4 regions of the Chryseobacterium culicis genome follow, and region 4 is predicted to be linked to each of the others. Evidence: riboswitches for the same ligand, from Rfam matches in the RefSeq annotation. Region 4 holds a riboswitch; each other region holds the start of a gene.
What was found. Region 4 has a riboswitch for cobalamin ahead of prpB (methylisocitrate lyase). Riboswitches for the same ligand answer to the same signal wherever they lie in the genome.
Positions count from the first base shown of each region.

Region 1: it holds a riboswitch for cobalamin, as region 4 does, so the genes downstream of both, CQ022_RS09315 (TonB-dependent receptor plug domain-containing protein) here and prpB (methylisocitrate lyase) in region 4, are expected to answer to the same signal.
Region 2: it holds a riboswitch for cobalamin, as region 4 does, so the genes downstream of both, CQ022_RS19515 (T9SS type A sorting domain-containing protein) here and prpB (methylisocitrate lyase) in region 4, are expected to answer to the same signal.
Region 3: it holds a riboswitch for cobalamin, as region 4 does, so the genes downstream of both, metE (5-methyltetrahydropteroyltriglutamate--homocysteine S-methyltransferase) here and prpB (methylisocitrate lyase) in region 4, are expected to answer to the same signal.

Region 1 is NZ_PCPP01000001.1:2,054,843-2,062,585, forward strand. It holds gene CQ022_RS09310 (DUF5074 domain-containing protein) at 1-137, opposite strand, end outside; gene CQ022_RS09315 (TonB-dependent receptor plug domain-containing protein) at 158-1,984, opposite strand; cobalamin riboswitch at 2,017-2,195, opposite strand; gene CQ022_RS09320 (T9SS type A sorting domain-containing protein) at 2,333-3,646, opposite strand; gene CQ022_RS09325 (helix-turn-helix domain-containing protein) at 3,801-5,429, shown strand; gene CQ022_RS09330 (hypothetical protein) at 5,426-6,559, shown strand; gene pafA (alkaline phosphatase PafA) at 6,796-7,743, opposite strand, start outside.
Region 2 is NZ_PCPP01000004.1:264,501-272,243, forward strand. It holds gene dnaG (DNA primase) at 1-345, shown strand, start outside; gene clpP (ATP-dependent Clp endopeptidase proteolytic subunit ClpP) at 456-1,142, shown strand; gene CQ022_RS19515 (T9SS type A sorting domain-containing protein) at 1,375-2,445, opposite strand; cobalamin riboswitch at 2,544-2,734, opposite strand; gene CQ022_RS19520 (esterase-like activity of phytase family protein) at 2,968-4,236, shown strand; gene CQ022_RS19530 (DUF6705 family protein) at 4,785-5,348, opposite strand; gene CQ022_RS19535 (hypothetical protein) at 5,360-6,667, opposite strand; gene tpiA (triose-phosphate isomerase) at 7,506-7,743, opposite strand, start outside.
Region 3 is NZ_PCPP01000001.1:289,543-297,285, reverse strand. It holds gene CQ022_RS01445 (aldehyde dehydrogenase family protein) at 1-628, shown strand, start outside; gene CQ022_RS01440 (helix-turn-helix domain-containing protein) at 745-1,542, shown strand; gene metE (5-methyltetrahydropteroyltriglutamate--homocysteine S-methyltransferase) at 1,702-4,005, opposite strand; cobalamin riboswitch at 4,183-4,369, opposite strand; gene CQ022_RS01430 (Lrp/AsnC family transcriptional regulator) at 4,565-5,026, shown strand; gene CQ022_RS01425 (LytR/AlgR family response regulator transcription factor) at 5,045-5,812, opposite strand; gene CQ022_RS01420 (sensor histidine kinase) at 5,816-6,838, opposite strand; gene CQ022_RS01415 (hypothetical protein) at 6,905-7,645, opposite strand.
Region 4 is NZ_PCPP01000004.1:47,334-55,076, forward strand. It holds gene CQ022_RS18495 (bifunctional 2-methylcitrate dehydratase/aconitate hydratase) at 1-699, opposite strand, end outside; gene prpC (2-methylcitrate synthase) at 734-1,888, opposite strand; gene prpB (methylisocitrate lyase) at 1,875-2,783, opposite strand; cobalamin riboswitch at 3,228-3,421, opposite strand; gene CQ022_RS18510 (hypothetical protein) at 3,669-4,232, shown strand; tRNA gene CQ022_RS18515 (tRNA-Arg) at 4,369-4,442, opposite strand; tRNA gene CQ022_RS18520 (tRNA-Pro) at 4,475-4,549, opposite strand; tRNA gene CQ022_RS18525 (tRNA-Ser) at 4,564-4,648, opposite strand; gene CQ022_RS18530 (N-acetylmuramoyl-L-alanine amidase) at 4,784-5,809, shown strand; gene aspA (aspartate ammonia-lyase) at 5,882-7,282, shown strand; gene CQ022_RS18540 (glycosyltransferase family 2 protein) at 7,371-7,743, shown strand, end outside.

The DNA.
Region 1 (7,743 bases), on a different contig from region 4:
CCTTCATTAGAGATAAAATATCCGTTCTGGTAAGTGATCGGAGAGATTTCAATTTCGTCAGAACTATTTGTACATGAAGAGATATTAAACAATAATACCACTGCAAAGAGTACAGTTAAAAGTTTAGTTATTTTCATAATTTATTCAATTTTATTTGTTAAAAATTTATTGCTGCATACACACTATAGTTTCTTTTCGGTAAAGGATAGAAAGCAACTGTTTTATAATATGTATTGGTTAGATTATTCACTTTAAACCCTAAAGTATATTTTTTGGCTAAGGTTGCAGAAACACCCATATTTAAAAGAAAATAAGGATCTATGGCATCTGATCTTTTTTCATCACTTGTCGTGTAGGTAATACCATTCAGCAGTCCCTGTGCGAAAAATTTAAAGAAACCATATTCATAATCTATATTCGCTGTCCCTCTGTGCATGGGAACATAAGGTCTCTGCATCTTCGTTTCTTTATCAATAGATTTTGCATAATAATATCCTGCATTCGCTCTGAATTTATGATTCCCAAACTGTTTACTGAAAGACAACTGGGATTCCAGTCCATAAGATTCAAATTTATTGATATTGGATGCCTGCCAGTAGCCCAGAGCAGTCGGAAGCCATACAATAAGATCCGTCACATTCATATAATAAGGAGACAAAGTAAGTTTGAAATCTCCCATTTTGAACTCATTTGTCATATCAAACTGAGTAGAAGTTTCGGGTCTCAAATCTTTATTTCCTCCCGGTTCATAATAAATATCATTAAATGACGGATATCTGAAATTCTTTGATACGTTAAGACTCACATCATACCATTGTAAGGCACTCCATTTTCCGGAGAATGAATACATAAATGGAGACTTCACATCTTCCACAAAATCTTTCTTAAATCCACCTTCAAAACGCAGGTCTTTCGTGGCAAAATACCTCAACAATCCTGAAATTGATCCGATATTTCTGCTTACATCAGATATTCCACTCGCGTACCCTTCTCCTTTATTGATCTGAAATTCTCCGATAAGATTAAAATTCCATTTTGAATTCAGGAAATAATTGAAATCATTTTTGAAGATATAGTTTTTCCCGGTTCCACCACTGGATTTAGGCTGATTTAGCGAACCGAAATACTGAAAGTTTTCTTCCGTATAGGCCGCTTTAAAGGAGTTGCTGAACTTTGTTTTGTTCCAGTCCCACGAAAGAAGACTTCTTACACTTTGAGTCTTATATTTTGTCTTTGTTCCTGTTTCTTCATACACAGGATAATGCTGTGAAGAATCAAAAAACTGGCTCTGCCATGAAATTTTATGATCGTTCGTTATCTTGTAGGAAGCACCTGCATTGAACGTAGTATTGTAATAATTTCCGTTTCGGTTAATATAGTTCAGATCGTTTACCTTATAATCATTTTCACTTACAGAATAATTTCCGGAAGCTTTAAAACTGAACCTATCATTACTGTAAGAACCTTTTACAAAATTGTTATAGGTATTAAAAGAAGCAACTTCTGAAAATAAAGAACCATGGAAACCTTTATTAAAATCAAGGGTATTATTCAGGTGAATACTTCCTCCGATAGCACCACTTCCATACACCACACTTCCACCACCTGCTTTTATACCGATCTGATCATAGCCGAACAAAGCAATATTATTGATATCTCCCTGTCCCAGAAAACTGGAGTTGATATTAATCCCATTCCAGACAAACGCTGTCTGCTGAGCGGTAGTTCCTCTGAATGAAGGCGAAGAAACAGCACCACGACCATTTTCTTTAATAAAAACCTGTGACTGAAATCTCAGAAGCTCCGAAAGATTACTCGAATTTTTCTCGGCATCTTCCTCCGAAATTATTTTTACAGGATGAAAAAGTTTAACCCTGTTCATCTGGTTGTCGAAAACATAAATAGTATCGATGGTTTTCTCTTGTCCAAAAAGAAAACAACCATACGATGAAAAAAGCAGTACTAAAGATCTTTTTATATCCATACTTTTTTACTTTTCCTCCGAAAGCAATATGTTTTTTTAATTATAATTCCGGCAGGTCTCCTGACTTTCGCATTCTGCTCCTTCCCGTTTTTATACAGTGGTTTTTTGCAGAAACTTGTGTTGCGATTTACAGTTGCGGGGACAGTCCGGGAGTTACACCCGATTCCCTTTTCATTCCAAAATACTGGAAACCAAAATTTTTGCAAAGATAGTTTTTTTATATGTATTCGCCTAAAACCATACGTATGCTTAAAAAGCCTGTCTTCCTATGAGCTGAAACAAAAAAAGAACAGCTGCTTTCAATATTGAAAACAGCCATTCATCCCACTACTTTACTATTTATATATGTTATTTTTTAATCAGTTTATAAGTCTCTTTTTTACCGCCTTTCACAGAGTATTGTAAAATATAATCTCCTTTTGACAAGGATGAAACATCAATCTGTCCTTCTACAGCATTGAATGATTTCACCCTTTGTCCAACCATATTATAAATTTCTGCGTTCTCTATTTTTCCTGTTCCTTTAAAATATAGAATATCAGCAACAGGATTAGGATAAATACCTATACTGTTTTTTTCTTTTACAGCATCATTGACGGATAAAAATTCAGAAGTATCCAGATAAAAAGCGATCATCTGACCTGAAGCGTTCGTTCCTGAACCTGCAATTTTCTTTCCATCCTGTGAAATAGCCAGAGGAAGTCCCATTGTTACTCCATTCGTTGCAATTCCTAAGGATGCTGCATAATCATTCAGATTAATCCTTCCGGTAGCAGAGGTCCAGATAAAGCCTTCTCCCGACATTGGAGGGGCACCAAATGCTCTGTAATATCCGATAACTTTCTTCCCATCAGCAGAAATTCCTGTTGCACCTCCTTTGAAACTGAAAGAAGCATTAGGATGGGTAATATACGTTAATCCGCTTACAACATTCCAGACATAGGGATTAGGATTTGCCGATCCTATGATGGTATTTCCGTCTGCAGAAATCCCTCCTGCTTCCCCTACATTATTCCCGTTATTATCAGTAATAAAACTTTCTACTCCATCCTGCCATTTTGCACCGCTTCTCGTACCGTTTGATTCGTCCTGCCATCCTACAATTACTGTTCCTGCTGCATTAACTGCATTTGCTCTTGAACTGCGTCCGGAAACAATACTTCCCAGATCTACCATTCCGTTCACTTCATCCCATTTCACAGCGTGGGCATTCGCGGCAGTAAGAAACCCCAGCCCTACGATTGTATTTCCGTTGGTAGTCATTCCCCAGGTAGAGCTTACACTTCCGTCCCATCCGGTAGGAACAAGTCCGCCCCGGTTTACCCATGTGGCGGCAGCAACATCATACGTTGATATTTCATTAAATCCTGTTGCGGTATTGGTAATGGAAGATGATATTTTAGTTCCGTCATTCGAAACAATAGTTCTTCCTGCAGCCGGATATCCGTTTGAAATAGAACCTATCTGTACAAGTCCTCCTGCTGCATTCCATTTATAAATTCCTCCTGCGCTGGTATGCATACTTACCATTCCATTATCAGAAACTGCACCTACATTATAATTTCCTAAACCTATTACAGTAAGCTGCGCCTCTGCAAAACCAAATTTCAGGAAAAGACAAGCCGTCAATATTTTCATTGACATTCTGTAAAAATTTTTCATATTTTATTATATTTAGCGTTTCGAATTGGTGGAAACAATATTAATATAATATTTAGCCTATCCCAAGAAATAGGCTTTCATAATTCGTGAATTTCAAAAGAATTTAATTTTTAAAACACTCATAAACAAACAGATACAAAACAACATTTTGAATATGGATTTTACCAGAATTATTCAAAAAAACACAAAAAACAAATTATCAGAACAAAAATTATTTCAAAACAGCAGAAAAATATTCCTGTTTATTTTTATTTACAGCTCTTATTGTATCAATGGACAGTCCGGACCGGACTTTACTATTTTAGCCGATAAGGCATTTCTCAAGCTCTATCAGAATTCTGACGAATGCATCAGTTATACCCAGGGAATTCCGGTCAGTGATCAGAATACGGAACACAAAATTGTGCTGCAAAATATTATTTCACAAGCTTTTGCTATGAAGGGCGATTATGTACAGTCTGTGAATATTTTTGCTCAAAAAGAGGATAATAATCAGGCAAATGATCTTTCTTATAATATGCAGATCTTCAGTGATTATAATCTTGCGGATCAATATCAGAATCTGGGGTTGTACAACCAGTCGAAAAGAATTATTTCTCATCTTTTATCTGATCAGAAGCTCCTTAAAAGTAATGATCCGACTTTAAAAATCACTACCGCAAAACTGTATCAGCTTCAGGCTTTGAACTCTGGAATCAACAGGGATTATCCAACAGCATTGAAAAACCTTGATAAAAGCAATCAATATCTCAGTGGTCATAATGAAGAGAAGAGAATTTTAAAAATCGAAAACAGGATTTTCCGGTCTTCATATCTACTGAAGCAAAATAAACTCTCTGAATATAAACCCCTTATAGAAAGTATCATTTCAGATCTTGAACATCAGAAAAACAAACCTTTTCTGCTAGGGCTGGCTTATGAGAACCTATCCCAGTATTATTTCCTGAAACAGGATTATACAACAGCTATTGAAAAGCTGGAAACCGGGCTTGCATTGATTGAAAACCTTCCTTTCAACAATTTAAAAATTAAAATTTACGAATCACTGTCCCGTAATTACTACGCCATTCATAATGATGCAAAATACCATCAATACAATAAACTTTATACTGACTTAAAAACAAAAACAGATGTAAGTTCGAAAGAAGGAATACGGTATCTTGTGAAACTCGTTGAGACCAACCAGAATAAAAACATTGAATTTCAAAAACAGATATCACTCAGATCTTCCCTGTTTTTGATTATTGTTTTATCTTTAATTGTTATAGCCCTGCTTACCTATTTTTTACTCATTACAAGCAAAAATAAAGATTTAAAAAAGCAATTTGATTTCTTTGAAAAACAGATCAGCCAGAAACCTCAACCTACTTTATTAAGCAAAGCTCCTGCAGCAGCAAAAGATTCCGGATCTACCAAAATCTCCAGGGAAAAAGAAGATGAAATCCTCCAAAAGCTTGAAGAATTTGAAAAATCTGACCGCTATCTGAATAAAAATATGTCACTGTCTATGCTTTCTTCACAAATGGAAATCAATACAAAGTACTTATCCGAAGTCATCAATAATAAAGAAAAAAACTTCAACGGATATATTAACAAACTAAGGATCAATCACATTGTACAGTTATTAAGAAGTGATACTGCTTTTCTTAATTATAAAGTGAGTTACCTTGCAGAGTATTCAGGGTTTTCATCCCACAGTGCCTTCACAACCGTTTTCAAATCCGTCACCGGAATGTCTCCCAATGCCTATATTCAGGAAATCAGTAAAACTAAAGCCGTATGAAACTATTTTTAAAAATACTATCCCTGCTGCTGATCGCTTTTTATACTTTTACAAAAGCACAAAAGACACCAGACAGCGTCTTAATAAAAAAGGCTAAACTTGAAATTTATGACAACCCTGATAACACCATTAAAATTGGAGAACAATTATTAAAGAAATCTCATGATGTAAAGGCCTCCATTAATCTTTATATGCTTCTTTCCACAGCCAATATTGCTAAAAGGAACTTTGAAGAATCATTAAAATATATTTTAAAAGCAAAGGAACTTTCCCAGAAAACCAATGATCCCAAAAGCCAGTCAGGAGTACTGATCTCAGTGGCTATACAGTATCAGCAAATGGAGCTTTTCAGTAAAAGTCTTGAAACATTGAATGAAGCCGATCAGTATATTTCAAAAATCCCAGCCAAAAATCCTGAAAGATATATCGAGACGGCTGCAAGCTACGCCATTAGAGGAATGATTTATAAAAGCCAGTCCAATTCAGAAATTGCATTGGAAAAATTTCTGATTTCTATACAAAATTATGAAAAGGTTCCCTTGAAGAAAACAACTTATTCCAATATGAGTGTGGTGTATTACAATATTGGGTATTGCTATCTTAATCTCAATCAAATTGACAAAGCACAGGAAGCTTTTTTACAATCTATCGCCTTCGCCCGAAAGAATTATGCTAAAAGTCTGGAAGCCTTTGCCCTGAAAGGAATTGCTGAAATCCATAAACAAAAACATGAAAATCAATCTGCCATAAGCCTTTTACTAAAAGCTGAAAACCTTTGTAAAAATACCGGAGATATTATTCTGAATGAAGGACTTTACAAAGAATTGGCTGATAATTATCTTGCTATGGGACAGCAAAACCTCTATCAGCAGTATAATAAAAAATACCTGGAAATGCGTTTTAAAAGAAAGCAGAATGAACTGAAGTCCATTAATCAGGTGATTAACAATCACAATAAGGAAACCGCTTTGAAAAGTAAAAATCTGAAATCTTATTATCGCTATATTAAAATTGGATCTGTTCTGCTGGGATGTATTTTTATCGTTATCCTTTTATACTTTATTATAAAAATCAGAAAACAGAATAAAAAGTTTCAGAAAGAGATACAGCAGATGATAAGAACATCATAAACCATGAAAATAAAAAAACATCCCAAATTAGGATGTTTTTTATATTGTAACTGTTTAAACTTATCAAAAAAATTCGATGAACCATTAAGGATCATTTAAGGAATAAAGTATAGTTAAGATAAATCATTCTGATTTTTTAGGCTTAAAGCGAAGCTCATCTTAATACTCTCAACATCTTAATACCATCTTAATGTTTCAAAAAATAAACGTTTAAACAGATTTGCTTTATAATTAATTTATCTACCAATAACCTCAGTGATCGGGTTTCCTACATTTCCACTTGGGAACTGAATTTTCAATAGAGAAGATACAGTAGGAGCAATATCTGTCATGTGATATTCTTTATTGCTTTCTCCCTGTTTCACTCCCCATCCCATAAAGATTAATGGAATATGTGAGTCGTAAGAATTCCATACACTGTGTGTAGTTCCTGTTTTAGAATATGGAGGAAGCATAGAATCGTGAGAAATTAACTGGATATCTCCACTTCTCTGTCTGTTGATCCCATTGATAATTCTCTGTTTGATTGGTTCCGGAATACTCGCTTCCTGAACTTTATCTACAGAAACAGCATATAAAACAGTGGGATCTTTTTCAATTTCTTTTACTGTGAAATTTCTTACATCATCCAGTTCAAGCTTGCTATCTGCCAATACCTTTCTGTCAAAATAAATCTGATAGTTATCAATGGCATTAATCAATTTATCTGCTCCGAATTTATCTTTAAGTTTTTGGTTCAGATTCTTTTCAGCATCTTCCCCGAAGAAACCTGTCGTGATTTTATGTTCTTTAAGAAATCCTACAGAATGTGCTCCACCGTGGTCAGCAGATAGGAAAACTGTATATTCTCCTTTTCCTACTTTTGAATCCAAGTATTTGAAGAATTCTGCTAAATCCTGATCTAATCTGATATAAACATCTTCTACCTCAATAGAATTAGGTCCGAATTTATGTCCTGCATAATCTGTAGAGGCAAGGTTGATCGCTAAAAAGTCTGTAACAGCATCTCCACCTAGTTTTTCACCTTCAACAGAAGCTTCGGCTAACTTTAACGTCAACGTATTTCCGAAAGGTGTATAGCGGATATTATCTTTTTTAGTTTGGTAGTCTTTTGCTAAATTACTGTAAGGGAAAGTAGGTGTTTTTGCACTTCCCAACAGGCCTTCCCAAGGCGAATTGTCCGG
Region 2 (7,743 bases), 220 kb from region 4:
TTTTTTGTATCTTTTATGGATGAAGAGATTACCACGAAGGTTGTAGATGCTTTAATTCCGTTGGATGAGCTCGAAAACTGGGCTTCCAGAAATATTTATCCTCCTAATTACGGGGATAAGGTGGCAGATCAGATCAAAGGAGATATTCTATTGCATAAATACAGATATATTGATTATTTAATCAAAGAAACTGCTAAGGAGCTTGATCAGTACAGCAGTACAAATGAAGTAAAGTATTATGAGCTGATTAAAAAAATTACATTACTGAAACAGGCTTCCATTCGGTTGAGTAATATCATTGAGTATTCCCCTATCAAAGGAATTTATGTAGATCGAAATAGATAACCTGAAGTCAGATTTTTTTGTATTCTGTGACAAAAAGTCCTATAAAATTTTAGGAATAAATATTGTAATTTAAACTTCGAGAATAGTTAAAAATAATACATAATAGAAATATGGACATTAAAAAAGAATTCAGAGATTTCTCTGTAAAACATTTAGGAAACAACGGTTTGGTTACCGATCAGTATATGGGAATGTATGGCCCAACGAATCTTACTCCGTACATCATGGAAGAAAGAAGATTAAATGTTGCTCAAATGGACGTTTTCTCCCGTTTGATGATGGACAGAATTATCTTCCTTGGAACAGGGATTGATGATCAGGTAGCAAACATCGTTACAGCACAGCTTTTATTCTTAGAAAGTGCAGATCCTTCAAAAGATATTCAAATCTACATCAACTCTCCTGGCGGTAGCGTATATGCAGGTTTAGGTATTTATGACACCATGCAGATCATTAAACCGGATGTAGCAACAATTTGTACAGGGATGGCCGCTTCAATGGGAGCTGTATTATTGGTTGCCGGAGAAAAAGGAAAACGTTCTGCGCTTAAGCACTCAAGAGTAATGATTCACCAGCCTTCAGGAGGTGCTCAGGGAGTTGCTTCTGATATGGAGATCAACTTAAGAGAGATGTTGAAATTGAAACAGGAACTTTATGAAATCATTGGCCATCACTCAGGACAAACGTATGAGTGGGTTGAAAAATCTTCTGACAGAGATTACTGGATGACTTCTGAAGAAGCTAAAGGCTACGGAATGGTAGATGAGGTTCTACAAAGAGCTGTAGAGAAAAAATAATTGATTTTAATATCATAAGAAACCGTACCAAATAGGTGCGGTTTTTTTGTTGAATCATGAATTTTAAACTGTATTATCAGATGCTTAGATTCCTAAGAAATAAAACCATTGAAATGATCGTTTTACGGTACAGTTTGTCATTCAGAGGAGTTCATTCACCCTCATTTAAGAAGAAAAATTCTCGGGGTGGTTTTATTATACCCAAACAAAAAAGCGCCTCATGGCGCTTTTTCTATTTCTTAATAATTTTATGGAGTGTAGAACTATCATTTGTTTTAATCTCAACAAAATAAACTCCTGTCTGCAAGGCTTGAATATTAATCTTTGCCACCTGGGAAGTCTTTACTTTCTGTCCTGTAGCAGAATAAATATTCACTTCTTGCAGTTTCTCATCAGTTTCAACCTGAATAAAATCACTTGCCGGATTGGGATAAATACCGAATTTTTTCTTTGTAACTGATGAAGTACCTAATGTCAGTTGTGCTTCAGTTGGAGTAAATGGTCTTCTTTGTCCGAAGCTTAATCCCAACCAATCGTTATTGTTCAGCTGAACCTGAGAAAGACTTGCTTTCATTTGCCAGCTTGATAAATCTTTTCCTTTATACAATTTCCAGCTGTCTGATCCGGAAGTATTCCCGGTAAATGAATTTAATGATAAGTTAGAAATCTGATTGTTCGCTGATGTAAAATTAAAATAGGAAATCTGAGTCTGAACCAGCTGTAGAGCCTGCTCTGCAGTTATACTTCCATTATATTTAATTCCAAAAACAAAAGAATTGGCATTTCCATTGGCATTGTCTGTCCCAAAATCAATGACTATGAGGCTTTTATTATTTCCGGTTCCCACCCAATGAGTAACCTGAGAGGGAGTAAACCATGACGAACTATAAGCCGGAACGGGGGGAGAAGGAGGGATGTCATAATGATCAAGACCATATGAAACTCCATACCATTTTCCGTCCACTAAAGGAGTATAGCCTACACCATTGTTCCATGTCATGCCGGATGCGCTGGATCCGGACCATGTTATCCAGCTGTCGTCAATGGTGGATGTATGATGGTTATAATTCAGAATAGAAAGATATCCTGTGGGAATATCAACGTTCATTTGGGGTTCTGCTGCCACAATTGCATTGATAAGATCTTCCATCAATAAATCATTGCCATCAAAACGGTATCCCCATGCATAAGAATTAGGAGTACTGCTGTCATTAAAATCTGCAATGAAATAGGCCTTTTTAGAACCGGTTCCTACCCAAAATTTAATGTCGTTTTCTGTAAATTGGGCCGACAAGAGCTGCATACAAAGCAGTAAGAAAAAAAGATAAATCTTCCTCATGATATCATTAATTTAAAGTTTTATTCCCGAAACTTATCTTCAGGGGAGAAGTAATTCTTTCTCTGAAGTCAGTATTCTAAGGCAGGTCTCCTGGCTCACATCTTACAGCTTCCTTCCCGGATTTCCCTCCAGTGGATTATTATGCTATAAGTTTAAACAGTTTACAGTTGCGGGTACAGCTCAAGATTTGAATATTTTTCTCACCTGATTCCCTATTAATGAACATTGTTCAGCCTTAAAACGCTGCAAATATATCATATAAATTGATGAGTCTGTTTTGTGAATTATTTTTTTTTAAATATTCTTAATAAGTTGATTTTTAAATTATTAATTATTTGATTGTATTGTTATTGTATTGTTTTTAAATCCTGAATTTTTCTGTTTATATTCAATTCATTTTGTAGATTCTAATGTTAAAATACAATTATCATTATATTCAAGATGAGTTTACAATCAGTTTATACATTCGCAGCCATAAAATAGCATATGAAAAAATTACTATGGTCTGTTGGAGTACTGGCAGTATTGGCCTCATGTAAAAGTGATGATGACACAACAATCATTAATCAGGATATTAATTATTCCAAACTCCCTCAGGAATTTCCATTTACAAAACTGGCTACGATTAACGGAGTGGATGTTATCAACGGCGGATTTGGTTCCGGAGCAGCAGCTCACCCTACAAGAAAAGGTGAATTTTATGTCATTACAGACAGAGGGCCAAATACCGACTTCCAGAATGGGAAAAAGTTCTTAGCTCCTAACTTTACGCCAACGATTATGCATTTTAAAATTAATGCTGACGGGAATGTAGAGGTTATCAAATATATTAAGCTTAAAAATCCCTCAGGACAGCCAATTACAGGTCTTCCAAATCCTGTAGGAATGGGAAGTACAGGAGAAATCGCTTACGATGCTTCCGGAAATGTCTTAGGTACTGATCAGTACGGCCTTGACAGCGAAAGTATTGTTGCAGCTTCTGACGGCACATTCTGGGTTTCTGACGAATATGGCCCACACATCGTACATTATAGTGCTGACGGGATGGAGATGGAAAGAATAAGCCCGATTGGTGTAAATACAGGACCCAGAAAACTGCCTGCCGTTTTAGCCAAAAGAAGAGCCAACAGAGGGATGGAAGGACTATGCATTACTCCGGACGGAAGAACGCTTGTAGGAACCATACAGTCGATGATGTTGGTACCAAGCAAGGCATTGGCAACCAATACTACTTTAACGAGAATTGTCACATTTGATATTATTACAGGGCAGACCAAACAGTTTTTATATAAACAGGATGGAGGTGCTTCGGATTCGGTTTGCGATATTACGGCGTTAAGTAACAACGAATTTTTAGTGATCGAAAGAGACGGAAATTTTGGATCCCAGGGAGGAATTAAAAAAGTATACAGAATCAATCTGAGCAATGCAACGGATGTAAACGGACCAGATATTACTGCTGTGGACGGTATGAAAGTGAATGGAAAAGCTTTGGAACAATGCTCATGGGATGAAATTACCAATGCCGGAATAAAAGCTGTGACCAAAACATTGGCTGTTGATCTTGTTGCAAAACTGGGGTATGAGCATGATAAGTTTGAGGGGATCGTTTATTTGGGAAATAATAAACTGGCTGTTTTCAATGATGATGATTTTGGAGTAGTGGATAATGGAAGCGGAAATCCGAAAGCGAAAATTTTACCCAAAACAGGTAAAGTAGATAAAGGAACGATGTATGTTGTCGATATTCAATAATTAGATTTTTTAAACAGAAAACGGCGGAATCGAAGATACTGGTGCGCCTGAAATCAAATGAAAACCCTTAAAATGAGTTTCGTGTAATGATGGCTCTTTTCAGGGGTTTTCTGTTTAGTTACATTTCGTATTTACGTATTAAAACTTACTTTTTCATTGTTGAATTATTTTTCATTGTTTTAATAATATGTTTCAGTCTTAGCATAATGTAATAAAAATAAGCGATATGCATTTAGAACCCTCATTTTGGCGTGATTTAAAGGGTAAACCTAATCTTAATAGGGTTAAGCAAAAGTTTCAAAAGTTACTTGTAGATAATGATATGTTGCAAACAAAAGAGTATTTTAAAGACCTTTTAGATAGAAAATATGAACAGCTATTTTATGTGTGGTTGATGATGATATTCAAGATATAGAACAATGTATATATTGAAAAACTAATTGTTTGGATCACTGTAAAATTAAAATGATTGGCTTTACCATTCTGATATTACGGTAGAGCCAATCATTTGATTTTTTATTAGGAGCTACTAATAATTTAATCTGAATTTATTGCTTTGTCAAATGTATTACTTGATTAGTAGGCATAGTAGTTTGAAAATTGCTACAGTCCTGTGTTACAATATCATAATCTGGGCGAAAATTAATTGTCATTTTATTGGGGGCTTCAGGCTTAATGCCTATATAAACAAATCCAATATCAATGCAGCCTAATTTTCCTCCAGAGAAAGTCATTAAGTACAATTTTAAATCTTTTTGAAAATTATAACCCAAACTTGCATCATTATCAGATTTATTAAAATTATTGAATAAAACAGTTCCGTTAGAATTAGTTATTTTAAATCTTCCTATTAACATATCCCATTTGGTGTTTGAAAATTCTGTTGGTACATTTTCTTTTTTTATAATGTTAATTTCATAATTTTTTCCTTCATGAGTACCTTTCCAAGTTCCCACATATTTATTTAAATGCCCGTTAATATCTTTTACGGATGTATAGGGTGGACATGTTTCAAGATTATTTTGACATTGTGCTATCGTTTCTAATGATACTGTTTGTGCATTTAGATTAGCAGTAAATATTGTTAGTATAATAAAAAAAATATTTTTCATATGATTTAATTTTAGTTTGGACAATCACTTGTCGTTGTTGTTACTTTATTTCCGTTAAGCTTAATTTCTTCCGTTCCTCCGTCTGAATTTAGTCTGTATAAATTCGTAGCCTTAATGTTCATTTTCTCGCTTAAAAAATTTAAAAAAGCTGCTGCTTGATTGTTTGATTTTAACATTACGTTTTTATATCCTTCTTTAAATCCTTCAATTTGCTGTTGAGTAAAAGTTTTAATTTGATACTGGTTTCCTGTAAATCTTATTTCATAACTTCCATTGCTAGTAACCATTACTGCATAAACATCCATTAATGGCCTACCTGCTGTCTGCGCATTAGAAAGCATATCCATAAAATACCCCACATCAGCAGGAGAAAACATTTTTATGCCTTTTCTTGTTTCTTCAACACCTTCATTGTTTGTAAATGTAACATCATCAACATGAGTATGCATATAGCCCATTATATCTTTATTTTGTGTTAAATTTGAGTTAGGTAAACTTAAAGAATTAGAACTGCTGTTAGTGGATGCGTTTTCTTGATATGAATAGCTTCCATCTGCTTTTTGGGTATACCCTGTTTCTTTTTGTTGTCCTGTCTTTCCTTTTAAATCATTAATTTTCTGATTAAATTCGGGTTTGTTTTTTTGTTCTTTAATCCTTTCACAAGGATTCTTAGGGTCCTGAGGGTTTTGTGTTTGGCTTCCACCACCTGAACCTCCATAGGTCTCAGATCCGCCACTCATTCCACCACCATTGCTTCCGTAATCTACATAAGGTTGATAATAATGATTAACAGGTCCAGTAATATCTCCATAAACATTAATTATAACTGGTAGTATATCTTCTGTTTGCTCAGGCTCTCTACCTCTTGATGCTATTGAAGGTGAATTGTAAACGTTTTGAAAATTTGAAATTATACTCTGTACTTCGGGTGAATTATTTTTCAATACTATAAAGTTGACCCAATCTCTTTTGGGATTGACCAATCCTACCAATACTGCATTAACTGAGCCGTCTTTTATGATAGGGTAGGCAATTCCTTTTGTTGTTTCTCCGTAAGTAATACTTCTAAGATTAAAATAGATTTCTCCTACTTCATTCTGGAATTTCTGAGTGAAAACAGGATTACTGTTGAGGAATGTCTGAATAATTTCCTTAAAAGGTTCGTGATAACTGATGTATTCAGAGTTCTTTTGTCTGTTTTTTGGAGAATCTAAACTGTTCTCAAACCTGCTGAATGCTTCGATTTTTTCTCTTTCAGTTCTTTTTTCTTCTTGGGTAGTTTCATCGGTTCTACACGAATTGAAAAAAAATAGCGACACTGTTACTAATAGCAGTAACCGCAAAATAAATTTTTTGTTCATCGATTTGTATAATTTTTAGGATGGCTAATATATAAATATTTTTCATTTGATAACATGTGGTTTTCCCTATGTTTTGAAATATCTTTCCGCAAATTTATATATGTGGAGCGACAAAACGTGCCGTATTATTTTTAGGATTAGCTTTTCTTTGTTAAAATATTTTTTAAGTCTTTGGACTGTTAGTTTTTAGCCCACGCATAAGGCAATAAGAACAAGCAATATAAAGAATAAGGAATGCAAACAGTGTCAAAATAGATGATAGATCATCCCAAATACTATACTGTTTATATTCAAATGGTGGTATACAACCTGTCTGAAACTGCAATATCATTTTGCTTTTTACTTCAAATATTTAAAACGAAGATTACAATCACTTTAAATATAACCAAAATGAAGGGTAACCCACTCCAAGAAAATATAATTATCACTATCGAAAAATCAAAAATGATGTAAAACGAGCTGTTTTTATTATTGGTACGCTGGTAGTTGCTTTTATTATTCTATATAGTTAATATGGTACTCAATTTAGTTACCTGTTGATTTTTCAAAATAATAACATTCCGTAATTTTTAAGGTTTTGAACGATCATAAAAAGAGTCTGATTTTTATCGTTTCGAGCATAGTCTTTGTATCTTTGCAGTAGAGTTCTTTGAAAGGGGTTTGAGTTTTGATTGTTGGAAATATGTCGGAAAGTTTCCAAAAAGAAAAATCGCAATGCACGATGAATAGGTGCATTACGATTTTAAATAACGGCATCGAAGATTCCGCCGTTTTTCTTATGTATTATAATCAGATATTAATTAAAAGCTTCGATAATTTTAGAAAAATCTTCCAATTTCAAAGCTGCTCCTCCGATAAGACCTCCGTCAATATCCGGCTGAGAGAAAATCTCTTTAGCATTATCAGGCTTTACAGAACCTCCATAAAGGATAGAAATTTCGTCAGCAACTTCCTGTCCATATTTTGCAGCAATGATACTTCTGATATGAGCGTGGATTTCCTGAGCCTGCTCCGGACTTGCCGTTTCTCCTGTT
Region 3 (7,743 bases), on a different contig from region 4:
TCCTATGGCAGTTTTCGGGGCGTATATGAACAATGGGCAGGCATGTATTGCTCCTACCCGATTGCTTGTTCCAAAAAATAAGCTGAATGAAGTGAATGAACTTGCTAAAAAAGCTGTAAAACAGGTAAAAGTAGGAAACCCAAATGATGAAGATACTCTTGTAGGGCCAATGGTAAGCGCTAAACAATTTGACAGAGTACAAAGTTATATCCGCCTTGGACAGGAAGAAGGTGCTACTCTTCTCGCTGGTGGTGAAGGGAAACCGGAAGGTCTTGAAAAAGGTAATTTTGTAAAGGCAACCATCTTTACCAATGTTCGCAATGATATGCGTATTGCACAGGAGGAAATTTTCGGACCTGTCCTGTCTATTATTCCTTACACTAATGAAGAAGAAGCCATTGCCATTGCCAATGATACCACTTATGGCCTGGCAGCTTACATCAGTTCTGCCGATAAAGAACATGCAGAGCGTGTGGCAACACAGATTGATGCCGGAAGAATCTGTATTAACGGGTTTGCCCATGATCCTTATGCCCCTTTCGGAGGCTTTAAACAGAGCGGTATCGGACGTGAGTATGGTGTATTTGGGCTGGAAGCCTATTTAGAACCTAAAGCAATCCTTTCCTAATAGTATTTTCTTCACAGCAGAATGTTCTCAGGATCGTTTTGCTGTGAAGATTCTATGATCCTAAAAAAGTTTTGTAAGTTTGAAGAAGAATCCACCCAGAAATATCCGCCTGAACTATGAGCGAAAATAATATTCCTTTACCCATCAATTATTCCTGTCATTTTTCAGAATTCAGGGAAGGTGAACAGTTTGCACGGATTCACAGTCTGGGGCTTGTTCTTTCCGGGGAAATGGAACTGAATGACGGGATTACAAAGACGATATTTAAAGAAGGAGAACTCTACTCTGCAAGGAAAAACCGTTTATTAAAATTTGCAAAATATCCACCTAAAGACGGTGAAATAAGAACCGTAACCATTTATTTTGACGAAGCCATCTTACGTGATTTCAGCCGTGAATACGGATATCAGGCAGAGAAAAAAGATAATATCCCGGCCTTTATAAAACCGGATCAAAAGGCATTAACAGCTTTTATGTATTCACTCCTCGCTTATGAGAATCTTCCTTCTTCCACAGAGCTTCTGCGCCTCAAACAAAAGGAAGCCTTACTTCTCATGCTCAATCATAATCCCGGCCTTAAGAATATTTTATTCGATTTTTCTGAACCTTATAAAATAGATATTGAAGCTTTTATGAATAAGAATTTCCATTTCAATGTCAATGTAGAGCGTTTTGCTTATTTAACGGGAAGAAGCCTGTCTGCATTTAAAAGAGATTTTCAAAAGATTTTTGGAATTCCTCCAAGACAATGGCTGCAGCTTCGAAGACTGAAGGAAGCTCATTTTTTACTTACCCAAAAAGGCAGATCAGTTTCTGATATTTATCTGGATCTGGGATTTGAAAATCTGTCCCATTTCTCTTTTGCATTTAAAAAACAGTTTGGCTATCCACCCAGTGCATTACAGGCCAAATAACTTAGATCTCTTTTAAAACATAACCGGATGCAAAAATAGAATATAAAAATGAATGGACTCGTATCTCTCACCTCTATTTTAACTCTTTAAAAAGAAACAGATCGTGCCATAAAATCATGACACGATCTGAATTATTGAATCTAATTATTTTAAAGTTTTTTAAAGTGCGTATTCTACTGAGGCTTCTTTAGCAGCAGCTACCATTGCTATTAAAGCTTTTTCTGTTTCTTCCCAGTGTCTTGTTTTCAGTCCGCAGTCCGGGTTTACCCAAAGCTGGTTGGCAGGAATTACGTTCTGTGCTTTTCTCAACAGTTCAATCATTTCTTCTTTTGACGGAACCCTTGGTGAGTGGATATCATATACTCCGGGACCAATTTCATTCGGATATTTAAAATCTGCAAAGGCATTCAGCAGTTCCATCTGAGAACGGGAGCATTCTATGGTAATCACGTCTGCATCCATATCCGCAATATTTTCAATAATATCATTGAATTCTGAATAACACATATGGGTATGAATTTGCGTAGCATCTCCCACTCCACTTGCTGAAATTCTGAAAGCTTCCACAGCCCATTTCAGGTAGTTTTGCCAGTCTGCTTTTCTTAGAGGAAGCCCTTCTCTTATAGCAGGTTCATCAATCTGAATAATTCTGATTCCTGCTTTTTCCAGATCCACTACTTCATCACGGATTGCCAGTGCAATCTGCTTACATGTTTCTGAACGAGGCTGATCATCACGTACAAAAGACCACTGTAAAATCGTCACAGGACCAGTCAACATTCCTTTTACCCATTTTTCCGTTTGAGATTGGGCATACTGAGACCAATACACCGTCATAGGAGTCGGGCGGGAAACATCACCAAAGATCACAGGAGGTTTTACACAACGGCTTCCGTAGCTCTGTACCCATCCGTTTTTGGTAAACACAAATCCTTCCAGCTGTTCTCCAAAATATTCCACCATATCATTACGCTCAAATTCTCCGTGCACCAATACATCAATTCCGATGTCTTCCTGCCAGCGAATGGTTCTCTGAGTTTCTTCTTTTAATAAAATATCGTATTGCTCCGCAGTAAGTTCTCCCTTTTTGAATTTAGCTCTCCAGCTTCTTACCTCTGTTGTCTGCGGGAATGACCCGATTGTTGTAGTGGGAAACAAAGGAAGCTGCAGGACTTGCTGCTGTTCTTCTTTACGGGTTTTGAAGGTATTTATTCTTTGTGCATCCTTTTCAGTGACCGCATTTGATCTTTGTTTTACCTGATCATTGTGGATAAGGGAAGAGGTTCTTCTGCTTTCAATGGCTTTTTTATTTTCTTCAAATACTTCAAGAATATGTTCTTTTTCTGTTCCTGATACCAGCTCTTTAAGCGTTACCACTTCTTCTACTTTCTGTTTAGCAAAAGCAAGCCAGTTTTTAATCTCAGGATTAAGGTTCGTTTCAAAATCAAGATCGCAAGGAGAATGAATCAATGAACATGACGGTGCAATCAAAATCCTTTCAGAGCCTAATTTGTCAACAGCTTTTCTGATGAAAGACAATGACTTTTCAAAATCGTTTTTCCAGATATTTCTGCCATCAATTACTCCTAACGAAAGGCTTAGGTTTTCCGGAATACTATTCAAAATACCATCCAACTGTTCCGGATTTCTAACCAAATCGATATGCAAAGTGTTCACCGGAAGTGAAACAGCAAGCGATGCATTATCTTTTAATCCGTCAAAATAAGTGGCAACAATGAATTTCAGTTTCGGGAAACGTTTTCTTATTTCTGAATACACAGAAAGATAGGTTTCTTTTGCTTTCTCAGTTAAATCCAGTGCCAGAAAAGGTTCATCAAACTGAATCCATTCAGCACCCTGCTCCTGAAGTTTGGTTAAAATTTCCGTATATACAGAAAGAAGATTTCCAGCCAGATCCAGTTTATCAAATCCTTCTTCTTTTTCTTTTCCTAATAACAGATAAGTAACAAGTCCGATAATTACAGGTTTTGCATTGATACCCGCCTGTTTTGCTCCGGCAAATTCATTGAAAATTTTATCTGAGCTTAATTTAAATTGCTGGTTTTTATAAAATTCCGGGACAATGTAGTGATAGTTGGTATCGAACCACTTGGTCATTTCCATTGCTGTAATATCCAGCCCTTCTTTCTGATATCCTCTTGCCATCGCGAAATAAAGATCCAGCTCAGAATTGTTCTTTTTAAGCACCACCTCATGGTAACGCGAAGGAATTGCTCCTACTACAAGGCTCATATCCAATACCTGATCATAATAGGAAAAATCGTTGCACGGGATAAGATCTATACCGGCTTCTTTCTGAATATTCCAGTTTTGATTACAGAGAGTTCTCCCTGTATTCAGAAGTTCTTCCAAAAGAATTTTACCTGACCAATATTGTTCGCAGGCTTTTTTGAGTTCTCTTTTGCTACCAATACGCGGATAGCCCAGAATGTGAGTTTGCATTTTTTTAAACTTTTTAATTAAACTTAATAGGAAAGTGCTTTAAAATGCTTCGTTATGTTTTAGCGGAAGAAGTTTCAGGAAAGTAATGACATAGCAGACTGTGCATTTCCTTCATAAAGAAAAATACATGAATCTGATCTATCATCTGTATGACCCAAAAGCTTCAGCCCGCGAAAGCATTGTCAATTCAGTAAAGGCAGGTCTCCTGACTTGTAACAGTTTCCGTCATCCTTCCCGCTTTTGGCAGTGGATATACAAAGACAAAAACTTTTGGTGTGTTACTTACAGTTGCGCGACAGCTCGTGATTTGCACACGATTCCCTATTAATCTACCTTAAGTAAAACCTTTCCTGTTTGATGAAGTATCTATAAAGAACTGTACTTTTACCTTTAACAATTGTCATCAGTAAAAGTTTTTAATTTTGTGTAAAATTAGCAATACAGAATAAAAGCACAATAAATAAGGAAAAATTAAGCAAAATAAACTTTTAAAAATAAAAATAAAAGCATATAATTCTATATATTTGATTGTTTTAATCATTTAAAAGAATAATATTCTGTGGAACAACTCGATGATAAGGATGTACAGCTGCTCAGGCTGCTCCAGAAGAATGCCAAACTAACCGTTAAAGAACTTGCTAAAGAAGTGAACCTCTCTACTTCACCGGTTTTTGAAAGAGTAAAAAGGCTGGAACAGGAAGGGTTTGTTAAAAGATATGCAGCCGTTCTGGATGCTGAAAAACTCAACCGTGGATTTACCGTTTTCTGCCAAATCAAGCTGAAAATTCACGACAGATCTGTAGGCTATGACTTTGTAAAAGAAATTCTGGAGATTGAAGAAGTTGCCGAATGCTACAATATTTCCGGAGATTTTGATTTCCTTCTGAAAGTTCAGGTAAGAGATATGAAACATTACCAGGATTTCGTATTTAATAAACTGGGATCTGTAGATTCCATCGGGAGTACCCACAGTACATTTGTCATGGCTGAAGTGAAAAACAACCACGGACTCACCATTTAATTGAACAGGAAATCGGTTTTATTCTTCAATCCATTTTCTGAAAGCAGATGTATTGCTCTGGCTTGTAATAAGATGATCTTTCTGACCTTTTATCTGGGCGGAAAGTGTATTCTTATTGTAACGTTCTATTCTTTCAATATACTTTTTCTGAACGAGTGCACTCCGGTTGATCCTGAAAAAATCTGAAGCATTGAGCTGGGTTTCAATTTCTTTCAAAGTAGATTCATTCAACACGTGTTTTTTTCCTGCTGTGTCAAAAGCAAAGACAATCCCTTCTTCCGCTTCAAAGAACGTAATGTCTTCCGTATTGATAAAATAGATTCCCTGATGTGAGCTGACCGAAAATCGTTTCTTATAGTTTTTCTCCACAGGGCTGTTATTCAGCATTTGCTGAAGTTTTACCAAAACATCCTCCGGTTCTGATGCTGTATTTCCCAATAGAATAAATTTATCCCAAGCCTTTTGAAAACGGCTCTGCGAAAACGGTTTTAAAAGATATTCAATCCCGTTGCTTTCAAAGGCATTCATCCAGAAACTGTCATACGCGGTAGTGAAGATAACCGGACATGAAATATTCACCTGGTCATAGATTTCAAAGGCGTTTCCATCTAATAATTCAATATCAGAAAAAATCAGGTCAACCGCTGAGTTTTTAAGAAAAGCAATAGCTTCTTCTACAGTACTTATTTCCGAAACAATTTCCACGGGTTTTTCCAGTTCGCTGATGAAACGTTTTAATTTATTTCTTGCCGGAATTTCGTCTTCGATGATTACAACTTTTATCATATTTTATGCTGGAATTATGGGAATGACCACTGAAAATTCAGTTTCTGATTTTATAATTTCTACCTGCCGATCCGTTAACAGCGTATACTGCTCCTTAAGATTACTGAGCGCTCTTCCTGAAGTCTTTTTACTGTTTCGCTTGGGTATTCTGGTATTGGAAACCCTGATTTCTTTATCTATTTCTACGGTGATCAAAACAGGATTTACAGCTGTTCCCAGATTATGCTGAACTGCATTTTCAAGCAGCAATTGCAGGGAAAGCGGAATGATCTTCCCCGATGATCTGATATGATTTATTTTTAATGAATAAGCATTTCCATATTTATACTGTATCAGATTAAAATATTTCTCTGCAAATGCCAGTTCTTCTTCTACAAACACGGTCTTTTTATCAGAAACCTCTAAAACATACCGGTATATCTCTGCAAATTCATTGAGAAAATCTGATGCTTTGTGTTTATCTTCTTCTATTAACTGATCCAGAATGTTGAGATTATTGAATAAAAAATGAGGATTAAGCTGTGTTTTCAGTTGATTAATTTTACTTTCAGACAGGGCATGATCATAAAGAGCCAATTGTTTCTGATATTCCGTATTCTTTTTGTAGTAGCGGTATGCGAGAAAAAAACTTCCATAAATAAACCCTCCTATCAAATCTGAAAAGGTAGAAAGAATAACAACTTCCTGATTGAAATTTTTCTCCACTTTTCCAAAAATAACAGCAATCAAAAACCCTATTATTTTCATCACCAAAAGGTAGGTTAATAGGGAAAAGCTGAATATTTTAAGGATTTCAGCTGCACTAAACGTTGATGACTTTTGCCAGTTTTTAATGAAAAAATCAATCACAAAAAACAGGATACAGGCACTGATAAGAGTAACAACGGCCGCTTCAGGAGTAAAAATATACCAGTCCAGTGTTCGTCTTATTCCTATGCGGGTGTGAATAGACTGTACATAAGCAAACAAAAGAATAAACAGAAGGAAGTACCTGTTTTGATGCATCTGTTTCAAAATGGTTTTCATCAGTTTTATAAGGGGATTTTTTTACAAAAATAGCCCTATATTTTTACAGGGCTGTTTTTTGTATTATTATTTTTTCTTTTCCGGAAATGATGAGGTAACATTTCCGTTGTCATCTAAAAAGTCCAGTTTTGCTTCATTATTTTTATCGACACAGAATCTGGCTCTTGGTTTACCCTTACTGTCAAATAAGAACAGTCCGTTATGTTCATCTTTGGTTTTTCCAAGCATCATTCTTGGTGCACCTCCAATCAGTCCCTGTTGTTCATATTCTTTGTATTTTTTCTGAGCGGCTTCCGGATCTTTTATCTGATTCAGTTCTGCCATGATTTCTCCTGTTTTGAGTTGTGATTCTTTTGACGGACGATCATTAAAATAAAGTCCGCTGGAGACCACTCTCTTATCTCCTTTCTTATAATCCTGAGTTAAAATCTGCATGACCTGATCACCATCATATTGATCATAGGTAAGAGACAATCCCGAACTGTGGCCATTCTGATTTTTCTGTCCGTCATAAATAAAGCCTCCACATTCAATTCCGTCTTCATTGAAGAAAAGCATACCTGAACGTTTTTTTCTCGTTTTATTGGTAGGACTGCCGTTTATTTTATCTTCCCCTGTGGGAAATTTATCCACATTGGTAATGATCATTTTTACCGTACCGTCTTTTTCTACAATATTGATTCTTTCTACATCTATTTCAGTAAACTTCTGATTTCCGTCTTTTTTAAAGGCGGAAGCAGTTAAAAATACAATTCCAATGACCGCTGTAAAGGCAAATGCTCTTAAAAAAATTAATTCCCTGTTCATAATGTTATGTGTTACTTGTTTTGTTTTTGATAGGTCAAAGCTATGGTAACCCTGTTTACCATTCAATCAGAAAACAATGAACTAAGGAAATAAAGAAA
Region 4 (7,743 bases):
TACAGCTCTTGAAGTGGCATCTCCGGCAGCCCAGGATTTACGGCTTCCGGTATTGGGAGCATGGCGGTATGTTCTTAAAGACTGTCCGTCTACAAATGCTAATGAAACGGCATTGATCAGTTCATCACGGGTTAAGCCGATCAGTTTTCCGACAACGGCTGTAGAGGCTAATTTTACCAATAATACATGGTCTAAACCTACTTTATTGAATGAATTTTCCAATGCGATAACTCCTTGAATTTCATGGGCGATGATCATCGCTTCCAGAACCTGTTTCATTTTAAGCGGAGCTTTTCCTTCAGCAATATTTGTTCTTGAAAGCCAGTCTGCTGTTGCTAAAATTCCTCCCAGGTTATCTGAAGGATGTCCCCATTCAGCGGCCAGCCAGGTATCATTGAAATCTAACCAACGGATAATTGCTCCGATGTTGAAAGCAGCCTGTACAGGATCCAGCTGAAATTGTGTACCCGGAACTTTAGCTCCATTCGGAACTATGGTACCTTTTACAATAGGTCCTAAAAGTTTGGTACATGCAGGATAGGTAAGTGCTTCCAATCCACAACCGATTGTGTCTAATAAACAGTAGTGGGCTGTTTTCCATGCTAAATCGTTTTTGATTTCATAGTGTAATACATAATCTGCAATATCTGTTAATACCTGATCCGGCTGTGGTCTTTCGTTTGAAATGTGTGATGACATCTTTATTTTTTAATTTAATTATGAATTGATTTTTTTATTTTCTGTTTTCGATGGATACAAAGTCTTTATTTTCAGGACCTGTATAATTGGCACTTGGACGGATAATTTTCCCATCTTGTCTTTGTTCAATAATGTGTGCACTCCATCCTGTGACTCTTGAAATCACGAATAGTGGAGTGAACATCAGGGTAGGAACTCCCATCAGGTGATAAGATACTGCGGAGAACCAGTCCAGATTAGGGAACATTTTCTTTTCTTCCCACATCACAGTTTCCAGTCTTTCAGCAATATTGTACAACAGCATATCTCCGGCTTCCTCGGAAAGTTCTTTGGCTACTTTTTTGATGACTACATTTCTTGGGTCTGAAAGGGTATAAACAGGATGTCCGAATCCTATAATTACTTCTTTGTTGGCGATACGTTTTCTGATATCTTCTTCTGCCTCATCAGGAGAGTTGTATCGGCTTTGGATTTCAAAAGCTACTTCATTGGCTCCGCCATGTTTAGGGCCTCTCAATGCACCGATAGCCCCTGTGATGCAGGAATAAAAGTCTGATGAGGTTCCGGCAATGACACGTGCGGTGAAAGTAGAAGCATTAAACTCATGTTCGGCATACAGGTTAAGGGAAATTTCCATTGCTTTCACCCATGAATCAGGAGCTTTTTTACCATGTAAAAGGTGAAGGAAATGTCCGCCGATAGTATCATCATCAGTCTCTACATTGATTTCTTTGCCATTATGGGTATAGTGATACCAGTATAAAAGCCCTGAACTGAATGATGCTAATAATTTATCTGCAATATCTCTTGCTCCGGCTACATTGTGATCATCTTTTTCCGGCTGAATACTTCCAATTGCTGAAACCATTGAACGCATGACATCCATTGGGTGTGCAGCTGCCGGAATACTTTTTAAAATATTTCTTACAGAGTGAGGAAGACCTCTCAATGATTTTAATTTTGCTTTATAGTTTTTGAGTTGAGCTTCAGTGGGCAGCTGACCATAAATAAGCAGGTAAGCAACTTCTTCAAATTGTGCTCTCTCTGCAAGGTCCAATATATCATAACCTCTGTAATGGAGATCATTTCCACTTTTTCCTACACTGCAAAGAGCGGTATTACCTGCTGTCACTCCGGAAAGTGCTACGCTTTTTTTAGGTTTAAATGTTGGTTCGCTATTCGTTGACATGAGTATTTTGTTTAAAAAGGTTATCTAATTTTTGTTCATAATCATAGTAGCCGATACTTTGGTAGAGCTCTTCTCTTGTTTGCATCGTGTCCAGTACATGAGTCTGTGTTCCGTCTTTACGGATGTGATGGTATACGTTCTGTGCCGCTTTATTGGCGGCTCTGAAAGCGGAAAGAGGGTAGAGGATGAGTCCTACACCAGCGTTTTTCAGTTCTTCTACAGTGTACATTTTAATCATTCCAAACTCAGTGATATTGGCAAGGACCGGTATTCCGGAAGCATCAACAAATTTTTGATAAAAGCTTAAGTCAGGAACTGCTTCAGCAAAAATGAAATCTGCACCGGCTTCTTTATAAGCGATGGCTCTTTCTAGCGTTTTTTCCAGTCCTTCACTAGCAAAAGCATCTGTTCTGGCTCCGATCACAAAATTTTCATCGGTGCGGGCATCTGTTGCGGCCTTAAGTCTGTCTACCATTTCCTCTTTGCTTACGATTTCTTTTCCGGGGCGGTGTCCGCAACGTTTTGCGCCCACCTGATCTTCAATATGAATGGCAGCAGCTCCGGCTTTGATTAATGATTTTATCGTTCGGGCAACATTAAAAGCAGAAGGCCCAAATCCTGTATCAATATCTACCAAAAGTGGTAAATCGCAAATATTAGTAATACGCTGAACATCTATGAGTACATCATCCAGAGTCGTAATTCCTAAATCAGGAATACCTAAAGACCCTGCAGCAACACCTCCTCCTGAAAGATAGATGGCATTAAAACCAGCCTGCTGTGCCAATAATGCATGGTTTGCATTGATGGCTCCAACAATCTGAAGGGGATTTTCTTTTTCCATAGCCTCCCGGAATTTTAAGCCGGGCGACTTCCAATTTTCATTTTTGATCATTATAATATTTATTGTTGAGTTGAAATTTGTTTGTCATTAAAGAAGCAGAAGAGCTGTAAAGACATCGCTTTTGAGTAAAGAGTAAAAAGTAGGAAAGGAGTCGAGGAATCTTCCCATTGTGCTGATGTTGGGAATTTTGAGAAACCCTGATTGTACAGGTTTGTAAAATAAACCTGTTGGAACTCCACGAATAATTAAAATTGCTTTGGTACACCTTATCCCTTTTTACATTGATTAAATCCTATAAAAAGTTCTCTGTAAACTTCGCGGTGCTTTATTAAGAAAGAAAAATTACGGAAAGGGGATACGAATGAGCTACAGAATCATGAGGAGTACGCAACGTACGCTCATATTCATCTCAAAAAATAACACAGTTTGATAAAAAAGTTATCGTACTATATCCATATCGCATCATACCTGACTGTAAGCTTCAAATCGCGAAAGCATCGTCAATACGAAATAGGCAGGTCTCCTGACTTGTAACTGTTTTTATCATCCTTCCCATATAAAAAATATACAGTGGATATCAATGGATAAAAACTTTTTGTATGTTACTTACAGTTGCGCGACAGTTCGTGATTTACACACGATTCCCTTTTAATACACAGCTAAGTGTAACCAGTTTCGGTTGATAAAGAAGGTTTTAAGAACTCCTTGGTGGTAAATATAAGTATTTTATAATAACGAAAAAGATATTTTATGTAATCAATAGTTTTTTTAATTTAATGTATTGAAAATGTTGTTGTTGTAATCTGTGTTTTGGGAGTAAAACAGCTTGTTTGCGTTGTTAAATTAATATAAAAGATGACCATAAATTAAAGATAGTTAATAAATTTGCTGTTCTGTTTTCATTTTACAAATCTTATTAACCGAATATAATTGACCATGATAGAAATTACAGAATTTAAACAAAACTTGAATCTACAGGAAATTCCGGTAGAACTGGAAAAACTGATCTACTTTCAGAATACTATTTCTTCGTATGAAAATTATTCACAAGGTTTTGGTGTTTTAATTGATGATAAATCCGGATTGAAAAGCTGGAGTGAGGACGAAGGTTTTCTGAATAGTTTACTGCCTTTTGCACAGGCGAATGGTTCCGGTTCCTTCTATGCCATTTGGAACAACGGAGCAGAGCAGCCTTTAAATAAAATGCCTGTGGCGGTTTTTGGGGATGAAGGCGGTGTTCACATTGTGGCTGAAAATATACTGCAGTTTTTGCATCTGCTCACTTTTGACAATGAAATTTCAGTAGGGTTTGATGAAGCTTATTTTTATAAAGAGGAAGATGATTATGAAGAGAGTGAAGGATTAAGTGAATATTTAGCCTGGATGAAAGGAGATTATGGGCTAAGCCAGATTGAAGAACCTGACTTATTGATTAAAGCTGCTCAGGATAAGCATAAAGAACATTTTGATGAATGGTTGGGGCAGTATTTCGAATTATAATTTTTTTGTTGTGAGCGCGAAAGGATTCGAACCTTTGCCGTCCCGATTATAAATCGGGATGCTCTATCTGGTCTTATCTTGTTGCATGGAGCTAATAAAAACAAAAAAACTCACAATAAAAATTGTGAGTTTTAAGTGAGCGCGAAAGGATTCGAACCTTTGACCGTCTGCTTAGAAGGCAGATGCTCTATCCAGCTGAGCTACGCACCCATTGAGTAGTTTTGAGAAAACTACTAAAACAGTCGGGGCGGCAGGATTCGAACCTGCGACCTCCTGGTCCCAAACCAGGCGCGATGACCGGACTACGCTACGCCCCGAATATATAAATGAGCGGAGGGTAAGGGATTCGAACCCTTGCGACACTTTCGCGTCGACAGTTTAGCAAACTGCTCCATTAACCACTCTGGCAACCCTCCTTTTTGTTTATTTTTTAATGATCGTTGTTCCGTTATTGCGAGTGCAAATATAGAACAGATTTCTTTATTTACCAAATAAAATTCAAGAAAATTTTGTGTATTTTTGAGGTAATAAATCATTCAAAAACCAAACTGATGCGTAAGACATTATATATCATCGGATTAAGCACATTCGTTTTTTCCTGTACTTCCCAACAAAATGTAAAAAAAAATACATACAAACCAAAAACCCCAATAACACAGGCGAAACCAACGGTTAAGACAACACCGCCGATAGCTCCAAAACCAAAAGTAGTTTCTGATCATGGAGTAGATTTTTTTACTACGAATATCGCAGACCCAACAAAAAATGATAATACGGTAAGTTATGGTTCTATTGTATCTGCAAAACCAGGTGGATATAAAGTGGTAAAGACTTATTTCCCTGCGGTTGCTCAAAATTTCAGACAACGTTACCTGATATTACATTATACTGCAATTCCGGATGATAAATCTATTACTGTTCTTACCCAGCAGGCGGTGAGTGCTCATTATTTGGTAAATAATACAGGAGATAACGAAATCTATCAGTTGGTAGACGAAAATAAGCGTGCATACCATGCGGGAGTTAGTGCATGGAGAAATGACAAGAATCTCAATGATACTTCTATCGGGATTGAAATTGTAAATGCAGGTTATACTACAGATAGTACAGGTAAAAGAACCTTTGCTCCTTTTAGCGATGAACAGGTAAGAAAAGTGGCAGCACTGGTTAAGGATATTGTGACAAGATATCAGATTCAGGCTACGAATGTATTAGCCCATTCAGATATTGCTCCTACAAGAAAACAGGATCCGGGGCCTATGTTCCCATGGAAAAAGCTATATGACGAATACCAGATTGGGATGTGGTATGATGAAGCAGCTAAACAGACCTATTTTGAAGCGGCTCAGGCAGACATTACAGCGAGATATAATGATACCAGCTTTATATTCCTTATTCAGACTGCCTTGCAGAAATTCGGATATGCGCTTGATCTTAGCGGAAAATGGGATGATGCGACCAAGAAAACCATTGAAGCATTTCAGTACCACTTCCGTCCACAGAATTACGATGGAATCATGGATGGCGAAACATGGGCAATACTGCAAGCTTTAAATCAAAAATATCCCGTAAAATAATTCAAATTAAAGCGCATCGGTTAGATGCGTTTTTGTTATCTTTAAACGATCAAAAACAGTAAAATATCTGTAATGGAAAATTTCAGAAAAGAAAGTGATCTATTAGGCGAACTGAATGTGCCTTTAGATGCTTATTATGGGGTTCAGACACAAAGAGCTATCAACAATTTTAAAATTTCAGGACAGCTTTTGTCTTCATATCCGGATTTCATAAAAGGATTGGCGTTTGTAAAAAAAGCAGCTGCTAAAACCAATTATGAATTAGGACTTCTAGACGAAAACCTGTATTTTAAAATAGCAGAAGCGTGTGATGAAATTGTAGAAGGGAAATATCATGAGCAGTTTCCGGTAGATATGATTCAGGGTGGAGCAGGAACTTCTATCAACATGAATGCCAATGAAGTGATTGCCAATATCGTATTGGAAAAATTAGGAAAAAATAAAGGAGAATACGAATTCTGTTCACCTAATGATCATATCAATCTTTCTCAGTCTACCAATGATGCTTACCCTACAGCAATCAAAATGGGATTGCTTCAGATGAATATAGGACTGGTAGAAAAACTAGAAAGGATTATTACCGCTTTCCGTGCCAAAGGACAGGAGTTTCATGATGTTATCAAAATGGGTCGTACGCAGCTTCAGGATGCTGTTCCAATGACTTTGGGACAGGAGTTTGAAGCCTATGCTGCTACTTTGGAAGAGGATATTTCCAAGCTCAATAATAATGCAAACCTTTTCGTAGAAGTGAATATGGGAGCAACGGCTATCGGAACAGGATTAAACGCTCCGGTAGGATATGCCACTCTTTGTGCTAAAAACTTAGCTCAGATTACAGGATTCCCGATTGTTTCAGCTCCGGATTTAGTAGAAGCTACTCCTGATACAGGATCTTACGTAATCTACTCTTCAGCAACAAAACGTCTTGCCGTGAAATTATCAAAAATCTGCAACGATTTAAGATTACTTTCATCAGGTCCAAGAGCAGGTCTTTTTGAAATCAATCTTCCACCAATGCAGCCTGGATCTTCTATTATGCCAGGTAAAGTAAATCCGGTAATTCCGGAAGTGGTAAACCAGGTTTGTTTCAAAGTATTCGGAAATGATCTTACTGTAACTTTTGCTGCAGAAGCAGGACAATTACAGCTGAATGTAATGGAGCCGGTACTTTCTCATGCCATCATGGAAAATATCAACTTCCTTTGCAATGCCTTAGATACCCTTCGTGACAAGTGTGTAGTAGGAATTACTGCCAATAAAGAAATTTGCCTGAATATGGTGAAACACAGCATCGGTATTGTAACAGCATTGAACCCTTATATCGGGTACAAACAGTCTACACAGATTGCAAAAGAAGCATTGGAAACCGGAAAAAGCGTTTACAACCTTGTTCTTGAAAAAGGAATTCTTTCTCAGGAAAAACTGGACGAAATCCTTGATCCGAAAAACATGCTGAAACCGCATAACAAATAAATCCTATAAACGATGAATGATCAATGATAACTGATATCCTAAAAAACTTCTTATCATTGATCACTCATCATTAATCATTTATAATTCCGTGAGGTTTTTAATTATAATTCCTGCCCATAACGAAGAAGACAACCTCTCGTTTACTCTTGATTCTTTACAACAGCAAAGCTGTAAAGATTTTAAAGTAGTGGTGGTAAACGATGGTTCTACAGACAAAACCCCTGAAATCATCCGGAAATATACCGAAACTGATTCCCGTTTTGAAACCGTTAACCTTCAGAAATCTGAACATCAGCCGGGATCTAAAGTGGTTCATGCTTTTAAAAACGGACTTCAGACCCAATCTATGGCTGAGTTTGATATCATCTGTAAGTTTGATGCCGATATCATTCTTCCGGAAAATTATCTGACAGCAGTAGAAACCGCTTTCGCCAATAACCCTGAATATGGGCTGGTAGGAG